3 regions of the Micromonospora sp. NPDC047074 genome follow, and region 1 is predicted to be linked to each of the others. Evidence: riboswitches for the same ligand, from Rfam matches in the RefSeq annotation. Region 1 holds a riboswitch; each other region holds the start of a gene.

Region 1 (3,786 bases):
ACCGGAATCACAACGGTTCCGGCCGGACCCACACCCCGACACCGCCCGCACGAACTGCGCCGGGACGCCGGGGTGGCTACCATTCGGCCGGTGACCCTCCGGATTTCGTACCGCCCGCCGCGCGCCCCCGACCGGGCGGGGGACGACGACCGCGGCACGTCACCGCACCGCCGCACGGGTACGGTCCACGCCCCGGCAACGCGACGGGGCTGAACCGGCCCGCCCGCACGCCCCCGCCCGGAATCGTTGGGAGAGAGACTCGATGGGCGCCGACCACACCCGGCCTGCTCCATCCGCCCCGCCCGGGGTGCGACGGATCCTCGTGGCGACGGTGGTGCCCCTCTTCGTCGCCACGCTGATCGCCGCCCTGGTGCTGTGGCCGTGGGACGCGCCCGACCCCGCGGCCGGCACCGAACCGCCCCGGCAGCACGGCACGGTGACGCGGGTGGTGACGGAGCCGTGCCCACCGGCCCCGGAAACCCCGGAGGGAGGCCCGGACGGGGCGCAGGGCCCCTGCGGGACGGTCACCGTACGGGTGGACGACGGCCCCGCCGCCGGTCAGCAGGTGGAGACGCCGGTGCCGGCCGGTCCCGGCGCGCCGGCCGTCGCCGTGGGCGACGAGATCATCCTGGTCCAGCTCACCGACCCCGCCGACCCCTCGATCAGCACCTACAACATCGCGGAGCACCAGCGCGGCAAGCCGCTGGTCTGGCTGGTGGTGCTCTTCGCGGCCGCGATCGTCGCGTTCGGGCGGTGGCGCGGGCTGGCCGCGCTGGCCGGCCTGGCGGCGAGCTTCGCCATCCTGCTGACCTTCGTGCTGCCCGGCATCAGCGCCGGGAGCCCCCCGCTGCTGGTCGCGGTCGTCGGTGCCGCCCTGATCATGTTCGTGGTGCTCTACCTGACCCACGGCGTGACCGCACAGACCTCGGTAGCCGTGCTCGGCACGCTGGGCAGCCTGGTGTTGACCGGCGTGCTGGGCACCATCGCCACCGCCGCGACCCACCTGACCGGGTTCGGCTCCGAGGACGCCACCACGTTGTCCGTGCTCCAGGTCGACGTGGACCTGCACGGCCTGCTGCTGGCCGGGATCATCATCGGATCTCTCGGCGTACTCGACGACGTCACGGTGACCCAGGCCGCCACGGTCACGGAGTTGGCGCACGCCAACCCGGGGCTGTCCCGGATGCAGCTCTACCGCGCGGCGACCCGGGTCGGCCGCGCCCACATCGCCTCGACGGTGAACACCATCGTGCTGGCGTACGCCGGCGCCTCCCTGCCGGTGCTGCTCCTGCTGACCGCCGATTCCCGGGCGGTGACCCAGATTCTGACCAGCGAGTTCCTGGCCCAGGAGATCGTCCGCAGCGCGGTCGCCACCCTGGGCCTGATCGCCGCCGTGCCGCTGACCACCGGGCTGGCGGCCGTGGTGACCACCGCCGGGCGGCGCGGCGGTGAAGTTTCCGAGCAAGCCGAACCCCCGACCACGCCGGCTCCCCGACCGGCGGCCGACCGGTCCGAGGCGCTGGAGGCGCTCGGCGGGGCACGCGCCACGGACCCGACTGCCACCGCCCGCAGCGGATGGCCCGACGGGGGCAGGAGTACGGAGACCGCATGGTGACACCACGCAGTGTGACGGGTCGGGACTTCGATCCTGATAAACGCGTCACTGGTCACCCTCCGCCGTCACGAAATGACGCATTTAGTCGGCTTAGGGACGTAGATCCCAGGAAGGCCTCTCGGGTAATCTCGCTGCCGGTCACCGCCGAAGGCGCGCAGCGGCGCCTGCGGTGCCACCGCCCAATCGCCGCAAGGCGAGCCGGGGACCCAGGCACGTGGGGTGAATCCGCGACAGCGGTAGGGGCCACTTCCGCCCCGAACCCGTCAGCTAACCCGGTCGGCGGTCGACGGAAGGGAAAACTGTGACGGCACCCCTACGCCGCTGGTTGACGCCCGTGGTGGCCGTGTTCGCCGCCCTGGCGGTCTTCGCCGGACCCCTTCCGGCGGTGGCGGCGCCCACCCCACCCAAACCCTCGGGGCACGGGGACGACGAGCCCAAGCTGCTCGACGACCTGATCGAGGCCCGGACCCGGTCGTACGTGCAGGCCAAGGCGAAGCTGGCGAAGTCGAAGAAGCGCCAGCTCGAACTGGCCCTGGAGGTCGACCGGTCGCAGGCCCAACTGGACGCGCTGGCCCCGCAGGTGAGCCAGATCGCCGCCCAGTCCTACCGGACCGGGCGGATCGGCGCGGTGTCGATGCTGCTGGGCACCACCGACCCCGACTCGTTCGTCCAGCGCGCCGCCGCCCTCGACGAGCTGAACATGGTCAACTCCAAGAAGCTCGCCGAGGTGAACGCGGTCAAGACCCGCGCCGAGCAGGCCAAGCTGGCGCTCGACGCCGAGGTCCGCGAGCAGGCGAAGCTCGCGAACGAGTTGAACCGCGGCAAGCGCGAGGCGGAGAAGGCCCTGGCCCTGGTGGGCGGCAGAGGGCTGACCAAGGGCAAGGTGGTCGCCACCTCGCCGGTGGCCAGGATGGCCCCGGGGCGCACCGCCGACGGCGACTGGAAGCCGCTGGGCTGCACCGAGAACGACCCCACCACCTCCGGCTGCATCACGGCACGCACGCTGCACATGTACAAGGAGGTCAAGCGGGCCGGCTTCAACCGGTTCGTCGGTTGCTACCGCTCCGGTGGGCCGTACGAACATCCGAAGGGCCGGGCCTGTGACTGGTCGTTGCAGAGGAGCGGCTTCTCCCCCTGGCACAACGACGACACCTACATGTACGGCAACAACCTGACCGCGTTCCTGGTCCGCAACGCCGACCGGCTCGGCATCTACTACGTGATCTGGAACCGGCAGATCTGGTTCCCGACGACCGGCTGGAGTTCCTACAGCGGCCCGTCGAACCACACGGACCACGTCCACGTGTCACTGCTCTAGCCTCTGCGACACAGCAGGGCCGCCCCGATCCGTCCGGGGCGGCCCTGCTGTGTCGTGGGGGGGCGTCGCCAGGCGAGCGGCCGGCCGGGGAGCGTGCGGGGCCGGGTTCGACGGATGGAGTCAGGCGAGCGCGGCGCTGGCGGCCGGCTCGGCCACGTCGACCGCGTCAGCGGGCACCCCGGCCACCGTCCGCACCTCACCGGCGGCCAGGCGGTACGACATGCCGACCACCGCGCACCGCCCGGCGGCCACCTCGGCGGCGAGCACGGCGGAGCTGTCCACCATCGCCTCGACGGTGTACGCGATGTGGATGTCGACGATCCGGTCGATCTCGTCCACCCCCTCGGCGGCGGCCCGGCGCAGGCTGGGCACCACGGCCTCCACCACGGCGCGCAGGTGCCCGCCCGGCGGGTTGCCGGTCGCGTCCGCCGCACGCGCCGCCTGGACGGCACCGCAGGAGTCGTGCCCGAGCACCACCACCAGCGGCGTACGCAGCACCGTCACGGCGTACTCCACGCTGCCCAGCACCTCGGGGCCGATGGTGTGCCCGGCGGTGCGGACCACGAAGAGGTCGCCAAGGCCGCGGTCGAAGATGATCTCGGCGGCGAGGCGGGAGTCGGAACAGCCGACGATCACGGCGAAGGGGTGCTGCCCGTCGGCGACCGCCGCGCGGTGACCGGCGTCCTGGTTGGGATGGCGCGGGGCGCCGGTGACGAACCGCCGGTTCCCGGCGTGCAGCTCGGCGAGTGCCTGCTCACGCGTCACGGGCACGGCGAACGGGTCACCGCTGGTGTCCGGCACGGGGAGCGACCGCTCCGGGCCCGGTTGAGTGCCTGGCGATCCGGGACGGCTC
Region 2 (3,786 bases), on a different contig from region 1:
CCGGACCGGCTGCACCGGTACGCCGCCGGGATTCTCTCCCGGGCCGAGATCCGGCTGCTGGCCGACGCGTACCGGAGCCTGGAGCACGCCGGGCTGACGATCGCCGACATCGCGCTGCTCGACGAGCTGGACGCGTTGCTCGGCAAGCCGATGCGGCCGGCCCGGGCGAAGCGGGACCCGTTCCGCCTGGCCGGCGGGGTCCGCGAGCTGAGCACCTTCGCTGACCGGCAGCGCGCCGCCCGGGAGGCGGCCCGGGAGCGTCCGGAGGACTACCGGGAGTACGCGCACGTGGTGGTCGACGAGTCCCAGGACGTCTCGCCGATGCAGTGGCGCATGATCGGCCGGCGCGGCCGGCTGGCCTCGTGGACCGTGGTGGGCGACCCGGCGCAGACGGCCTGGACGGGCGATCCGGAGGAGTTGGAGCGGGCCCGGGACCAGGCGTTGGGCCGGCGCAAGCGGCACCACTTCACCCTCACCACGAACTACCGCAACTCGGCGGAGATCTTCGCCGTGGCGGCGGCCGAGATCCGCCGGCTGCACCCGGATCTCCCGCTGCCCAGGGCGGTGCGCTCCACCGGCGTCGACCCGGTAGAGCTGGCGGTGCCGAGGGCCGAGCTCCGGCCCGCCGTCGTGACGGCGGCCACCGCGCTGCTCGCCGAGGTCGAGGGCACCGTCGGCGTGATCACGCCGGTGCCGCGCCGCGACGAGGTGGCCGGCTGGCTGGGCGCGCTCGCCGCGCCGCGCCTGCAGGTGGTGACCAGCCTGGAGGCCAAGGGCATGGAGTACGACGGCGTCGTCCTCGTCGCCCCGGGCGAGATCCGGTCCGATCCGGGTTCGGGGGTACGCACGCTCTACGTCGCGCTCTCCCGGGCGACCCAGCGGCTGACCACCGTCGATCCGACCGACTGACGCCCGACACTCACTTGCACACATAGCGATGTGAACATACATTGAACGCGGATCCGGACGCCTGACGGAAGGTGGTCGCGTGGGCGCAGGTCATGACCACCATCACGGCTCGGTGGCGAACGCCGCGCACCGCCACCAGGGCCGGCTCTGGGCGGCGTTCGGGCTGCTCGCCGGCCTGATGGTGGTGGAGGCGGTGGCCGCCTTCCGCACCGGCTCACTGGCCCTGCTGAGCGACGCCGGGCACATGTTCACCGACGTGCTCGGCATCGGCATGGCGCTCGCGGCGATCACCGCCACCCGGCGGGCGGGGGCGGACCCGCAGCGCACCTTCGGCCTCTACCGGCTGGAGGTGCTGGCGGCGCTGGCCAACGCCGTGCTGCTCTCCGGCGTCGCGGTCTACGTCGTGATCGAGGCGGTGCGGCGCTTCGGCGACCCGCCCGAGGTGCTGGCCGGCCCGATGCTGGTCGTCGCCGTGCTCGGCCTGCTCGCCAACATCGGCGCCTTCGCGCTGCTGCGTTCCGGGGCGAAGGAGAGCATCAACGTCCACGGCGCGTACCTGGAGGTGCTGGGCGACCTCCTGGGCTCACTCGGCGTGATCGGGGCGGCCCTGCTGATCACCGTCACCGACTGGTGGTGGGCCGACCCGGTGGTGGCGGTCGCGATCGGGCTGTTCATCCTGCCGCGCACCTGGCGGCTGGGGCGGGCCGCGCTGCGCATCCTGGTGCAGGCCGCACCGGAGCACCTCCAGGTCACCGCCGTGCACGACCGGCTGGCCGCCGTGCCCGGCGTCGCCGAGGTGCACGACCTGCACGTCTGGACGCTGACCTCCGGCATGGAGGTGGCCTCGGCGCACCTGACCATGGCGCCCGGCGCGGAGGTCGGCGCGGTGCTGGGCGCCGCCCGTGCGGCCCTGCACGAGGACTTCCAGATCGACCACGCCACGTTGCAGATCGAGCCGGGAGCCGCCACCGGGGCCTGCGGGGCGGTCGAGTGGTAATGAGCAGAACCTTAAATCTGCGGTAGTATTGTTGCCTTCTGCCGGGTTTGGCCGTATTCGATGGGCGCACGCTGAGTCACGTGCGCTACATCGACCACACGGGCACCGGTAGGCTCGGCTTCGGCCTCCGCCAGGCGGCACCCCACCGGTGCCGGCGGTGGCCGCCGCCTAATCGCCCCTCGGGGCGAACCGGGGAACCACGTTCGTGGGGTGCATCCGCGTCAGCGGTAGGGATCTTCCGTCCCGAACCCGTCAGCTAACCCGGTCGGCGGCTGACGGAAGGAACACGTATGCCAGTGATGGCCCCCGTACGACGACGTGCCGCCCGGATGGCGGCCCTGATCGCGGCAACGCTCGCCCTCGGCGCCGCGGTGGCCCCGGTCACCGCCGCCCCGGCGGCGGCCGCGGCCCGCACCGGCCTGCTGGCCGCGGCACCCGGGCAGGACGAGGAGGGCGGCACCCCCGCTCTGCGGGCCCAGTTGGAGGCCGCCAGCAAGGGCTACCTCGACGCCAAGCGCGCCCTGGAGACGTCGGCCAAGCGGCAGCAGCAGCTCGCCGTCCAGCTCAAGACGACCGAGACCGAGCTGGCCGACCGCACCGCGAAGGTCGGGGAGATCGCCGGGGTCGCCTACCGCACCGGCCGGCTCGGCGCCGCCTCCGCCCTGCTCAACGCCAACTCGCCGGACGGCTTCCTGGACCGGGCCGCCGCCCTCGACGCGGTCGCCGCCAACGAGGACCGCGCCCTGCGTGACCTCCAGCGGACCCGCGACGAGGCCACCCGCACCAAGCTCGCCCTGGACGGCGAGATCCGGGAGCAGCGCAAGCAGGTCACCGTGATGGCCAAGCGCAAGGAACAGGCCGAGCGGGCGCTGACGGTCGCCAACCGGCAGCAGGCCGCGGGCGGGGGCGGCTCGCCGGGCGGCACCTCGACCAAGACGGCGAAGGCGGCGCCGCGCAACCCCGACGGCTCCTGGCCGTCCGAGTCGTGCAGCGTCAACGACCCCACCCCCGCCAACGGCTGCATCACCCCGCGCACCCTGCACGCGCTCAACCAGGCCAAGGCGGCGGGCTTCACCCGCTACGTCTCCTGCTACCGCTCGGGCGGCTCCGGCGAGCACCCGAAGGGCCGGGCCTGCGACTTCGCGGCCCAGAAGGGCGGCTTCGGCGGGGACGCCACCGGGGGCGACCGGACGTACGGCAACAACCTGGCCGCGTACTTCGTGCGCAACGCCGACCGGCTCGCCGTGCTCTACGTGATCTGGTACCGGCAGATCTGGCTGCCCAGCAGCGGCTGGAAGTCGTACAGCGGGGCCAACGGCGACCCGTCCAGCGACCACACCAACCACGTGCACCTGTCGGTCTACTGACGCTTTCCGGCCCCGGTGACCCGCCCGGCGCGGGCCACCGGGGCCGCCCGCGGCCGGCGGCGTACGCACGGACGGCGGTGCTCCCGCGCGCCCCCGCAGCCGCCCGGGCGGTCAGCCGGCCGGCTGCTCGCCCGGATGCGGGCCGAGGGCGGCAGCGAGGCGGGCGGCCAGCCCGAGGTGGGCGGCGCGGGCCTGGCGGAACGCGTAGCCGAAGAGCGGTGCGGGCGCGGTCAGGGTGATCTGAACGTCGATCCGGACCGACCCGTCCGGTTCCGCCCGCAACCGGGTGTGGTTGCGCACGGTGGTGGCCGGCCACTGGCGGGCCACGATGACGACCTCGTCCGGGTCGTCGACGACGACGTCGGCCCGGTAGGTGACCGGCAGGCGCACCGGCCCGGCCGCCAGCCGATCGGTGATCTCGTAGCTGGCACGGGCGCCGGGGCGGGGCGGCACCCGGCGGACCCGCACGATCAACGGGTGCAGGTGCTCCTGCCGGGTGGGGTCGGCGAGCAA
Region 3 (3,786 bases), on a different contig from region 1:
CACCGAGCGGTTCCCGCTGGCCGGCTCGGGCTACGTGCTGCGGCGCGACATGTCCAACGTGGACGAGGTGCTGGCCGCGCTGCTCGACACCGATCCCCTGGCCTCGGCGCGCTGGGTCACCCGGACCCGCTACCTGGGCGACTTCCCCGCCGAGTCGTACGCCGAGGCGTTCCTGGAAGCCGCCCGGCACCAGCTCGACCGGGGCTGGAACCCGCCGACCCCGCGTGCCGCCGACGGGGCCGGCCGTCCCGTCGACCCGGACGACGCGTCGCTCTCCCCCGCCACCTGACGTACCTGCCCGGTCCCGCCGCGCGGCTTCGGTCAGCGGTACGCGTCGACGAGGTCCAGGACCGCCTCGGGGGCCTCGACGTGGGCGTTGTGCCCCAGGCCGGGCAGCGTCGCGACCGGCACGCCCAGCTCCGCGAGCTGAGCGTCGGTGACCATGGGATCGTGTTCGCCCCGGGCCAGCAGCACCGGCACGTCGGTCGCCGCCAGCAGGGCGGGCAGCTCCGGCTCGCCCACGGCGAACGCGGCCGGGTCCATCGCCAGCCGCCAGCGACCGTCGACCTGCCGCAGTCCGGCACCGACGACCGGGTGGTCCGGGGCGAAGAGCCCGGTCAGGCCGGCCACCCGCAGGTGACGGCGGGCCGCCTCGTCCCGGCTGGCGAACCAGGCCACCGGCCGGACGGCCAGTTCCCCGGCCTTCGCCAGCTCGGCCGGCGACCAGACGGCCTTGATGCCGAGCCCGACGACGGCGTCGACCGGCAGTCCGGCGCCACGGGCGGCCAGCGCCAGCCCGACCACGCCACCCAGGGAGTGCCCCAGCACGACGAGCCGGTCCCCGGGCCCGAGGCCGGTGGCGACCCGGGCGGCCAGGGCGGCGAACGAGTACTCCGGCAGCGGCGGCGACCAGCCGTGACCGGCGAGGTCCGGCGCCAGCCACCGCCCCGCCCACCGACGCTCCAGCAGCGGCGCCCAGGGCAGCCACACGTCGCCGGTCGCGCCCATGCCGTGCAGCAGCAGCAGGACCCGGCGGCCGTCCCGGTCATCCGATTCGTCGACCATGGGGCGCAGTGTGCCATCCACCGGATGCCTCGGCGAGGGCCCTGACCCGCAGCCGACAACGGGCGCCGGCCCCCGGGTGGGGGCCGACGCCCGTCGAGGTCGTCGGTCAGGCGGAGTAGCCGCGGGTGGCGGCCCAGTTCGCCAGGGCGATCGTGCTCATCCAGTACGACGCGGTCGCCGGGTTCGCCGAGTCGGCGATCTTCACGAGCCGGCCCTCGTCCTGGTAGCCGACCACCGCGATGTAGTGGCCGCCGGGGAACGAGTGCCAGCCACCGCTGTTGTCCGTGGCGCTGCCGGCGACGTTCACCACGACGCCCCGCCCACCGGTGATGGCGGCGACGACATCGTCCTGGAGCCGGTCCATCTGGGCCGGCGTCGCGGCGCCGCCCGGGATCATGCGGGTCCGGTACGGGTCACCCTTCACCGTCGCGTTCAGCACCCGGGTGGTGTCCTCGGCCGAGTCGGTGCCCATCTCGTCGGTGCCCAGCTGCGCACCGAGGGCGTCCTGGCTGCGCGCGATCCCGGCGGCGCTGAGGGCGTGCCGGACGGCGGCCGGACCGCAGTTGTAGAAGGTGGTCTGGGCCTGGTAGTCGTAGTCCAGGATCTTGGACTTCGGCGGCTTCGGCGGCTCCGGCTTGCGGGTCAGGTCCGGGTCCGGGGCGGCGGTGGTGGCCTTGGCCGACGGGGCGGCGCTGGACGTGGCCGGCGCGCCGGTGGACGGGACGGTCGCGATCCGGGCCTGGCCACGCGAGGCGGCGGTGTCGTCCCGCTGCTCGGTCGCGGACACCGGGGCCTGCGCGGCGGCGGGGTCGTCGTCGGTGCCGGCCAGCAGCGCGCCGGTGCCCGACGCCAGCACCAGCACCGCGGCGGACGCGGCGGCCACCTGGTACGGGCGCTCGGACGTGAGGCGACGCAGGTGTCGCTTCAGGTGGTGCTTCACGGTTTCCTCCACGGGCTCGGGGGGTGAGCGGCTCCGTGCCGAGGGCAGGGCGGACCGGCCGCGTGGACGGGCGTCCGTGCGGACGGTGGAGCACTCAGGGGATGCGCCCGGAATGCCGGGCGGCGGACGGTGACCGGTGGCTCAGCTCGCGGCCTGTGGCCGGACGAGTACGGGCACCACGGCCCCGTGGAGACGGCGGGCCGACCGAGGGGTGTATTGGTGCTGCACGAGGATGGAACTCCTTCCGGCACCGCCGACCGGGTTAGCTGACGGATTCGGGCGGGAAGAACGCCCTACCGCGGGCCGTAGGCTCGCGGATTCACCCCATGGAGCAGTGGGTCCCCGGTTCGTATTCACGATTAGGCGGGTCGGCGCGGCGTCGCCTCTTGCGATCGGGTACCGCACCGGACGGGCCGACACTACTGTCCGTCACGCGCCCTGCCAACCCTCCTCCACCTGCTTAAACCTTGATCCGAAGACATTTTTTGTGGTCACCTCGGCACTGACTTGACTCAATGGGACGACCGTTTTCAGAGGCGCTAAGGGGCAACAACGGGACGATTGGCGGACATCGGCGTCGAACCCCCGACGAGAATCACCCCCACCACACCGGAATGACCGTTTCTCCACCGCCGTGACCGGCGTCACCAAAACGTCGGGACCAGCCCGGCCCGCCGCCTCCCGCGATCTTGCACTTTGGGCCCGTGAATTGCGGCGAATGCCGTGTTCGCCGGGGCGGAAACTGCAAGATCGCCGATTCGGGGGGCGGGCGTCGCCGGGTGGAGACGGGAGGCTGCCGTGTATGCCTCCCGGGCCAGTGCGCGCGCCGCTTCGGCCGCCAGGTCGGCGTCGCGCCACGCCGCCCTTTCCCGCTCGGCGGCGGCCCGGTGGCCGGCCCGCTTCGCGTCGCGCACCGCGCGGGCCAGCACGATCTCCTGCTCGACCGGGTGCCGACGGGGATCCCAGCCGGCCCGGCGGCCGAACACGTCGCCGGTCTGGCGGCCGGTGAGGTCGCCACGCCAGTGGGCCGCCAGCGCGGCGTGGTGCAGCCAGCGCTCCCGGGCGGCGTACTCGGCGGGCGTGCTCGGGGTGCGCGGGACGGGCAGGCCGGCGGCCCCGGTGAACCGGCGGGCGACCGTCTCCGCCTCGTCGTACGCCCGCCAGGCCCGATCGGCCTCCTCCTGCGCGGCGAGCCAGTCGGCCCGCCGTCGCCGGGCGGTCCGGGCGGCCCGGGCCGCCGCGACGGCCACCTCCCCGGCGTAGCGACGCAGGTCGGCCGCCTCGGTGGCGGGGTCGTCGACCGGCACGACGGCCGACTCGCCGACCGGACGGGTGCCCTCCGGGCGGGCGACCAGCACGGCGAGCACGGCCAGGGCCAGCAGGAGCAGGCCGGACCAGATGGCGACGGCCCGCGGCACCTCGATCAGGAACTGGTAGAGGACGATCTCCATGGTCGGCACCTCACGGCAGCGAGTGCGGCAACGGGGCGCACGCGGCGCCCGGGCGGGCGTGGCGACGCCACGGGCCGCCGTCGGGCGGGTGCGGTGATGAGCTTCGGCGGACGCGGTCGCGGGGGCACCCCCACGGGTGGCACGGCTCAGCGGCGCGGCGGGGCCCGGGAACCGGAGGCACCTGGGGCGGCTCCGACCAGCACCCGGTCGGGGCCGGCCGCGGCCGGGCAGGTCGGGGCCGGGGCGGCGGGCGCGCCGGGTCGGGTGCCGGCCTGGGCGGCCTCGTCGTCGGCACGATCGACCCGGACCTCTCGGCCGTCGGCCCGATCG

The links. A riboswitch is a leader RNA that binds a small molecule or an ion and turns the genes downstream of it on or off. The one in region 1 is predicted to bind cyclic di-AMP.
Region 2: linked by a shared signal. The riboswitch ahead of ABZ809_RS13280 (hypothetical protein) and the one ahead of ABZ809_RS03815 (hypothetical protein) in region 1 are both predicted to bind cyclic di-AMP.
Region 3: linked by a shared signal. The riboswitch ahead of ABZ809_RS10190 (C39 family peptidase) and the one ahead of ABZ809_RS03815 (hypothetical protein) in region 1 are both predicted to bind cyclic di-AMP.

Annotation. Positions count from the first base shown of each region.
Region 1 covers NZ_JBEYVB010000002.1:35,260-39,045, reverse strand. The annotation lists gene ABZ809_RS03820 (YibE/F family protein) at 263-1,615, shown strand; cyclic di-AMP (ydaO/yuaA leader) riboswitch at 1,782-1,913, shown strand; gene ABZ809_RS03815 (hypothetical protein) at 1,917-2,933, shown strand; gene ABZ809_RS03810 (carbonic anhydrase) at 3,054-3,786, opposite strand, start outside.
Region 2 covers NZ_JBEYVB010000007.1:115,857-119,642, reverse strand. The annotation lists gene ABZ809_RS13290 (AAA family ATPase) at 1-909, shown strand, start outside; gene ABZ809_RS13285 (cation diffusion facilitator family transporter) at 989-1,906, shown strand; cyclic di-AMP (ydaO/yuaA leader) riboswitch at 2,062-2,193, shown strand; gene ABZ809_RS13280 (hypothetical protein) at 2,206-3,273, shown strand; gene ABZ809_RS13275 (SRPBCC family protein) at 3,385-3,786, opposite strand, start outside.
Region 3 covers NZ_JBEYVB010000005.1:47,288-51,073, forward strand. The annotation lists gene ABZ809_RS10180 (CDP-glycerol glycerophosphotransferase family protein) at 1-289, shown strand, start outside; gene ABZ809_RS10185 (alpha/beta fold hydrolase) at 322-1,065, opposite strand; gene ABZ809_RS10190 (C39 family peptidase) at 1,172-2,017, opposite strand; cyclic di-AMP (ydaO/yuaA leader) riboswitch at 2,242-2,381, opposite strand; gene ABZ809_RS10195 (hypothetical protein) at 2,650-3,456, opposite strand; gene ABZ809_RS10200 (hypothetical protein) at 3,603-3,786, opposite strand, start outside.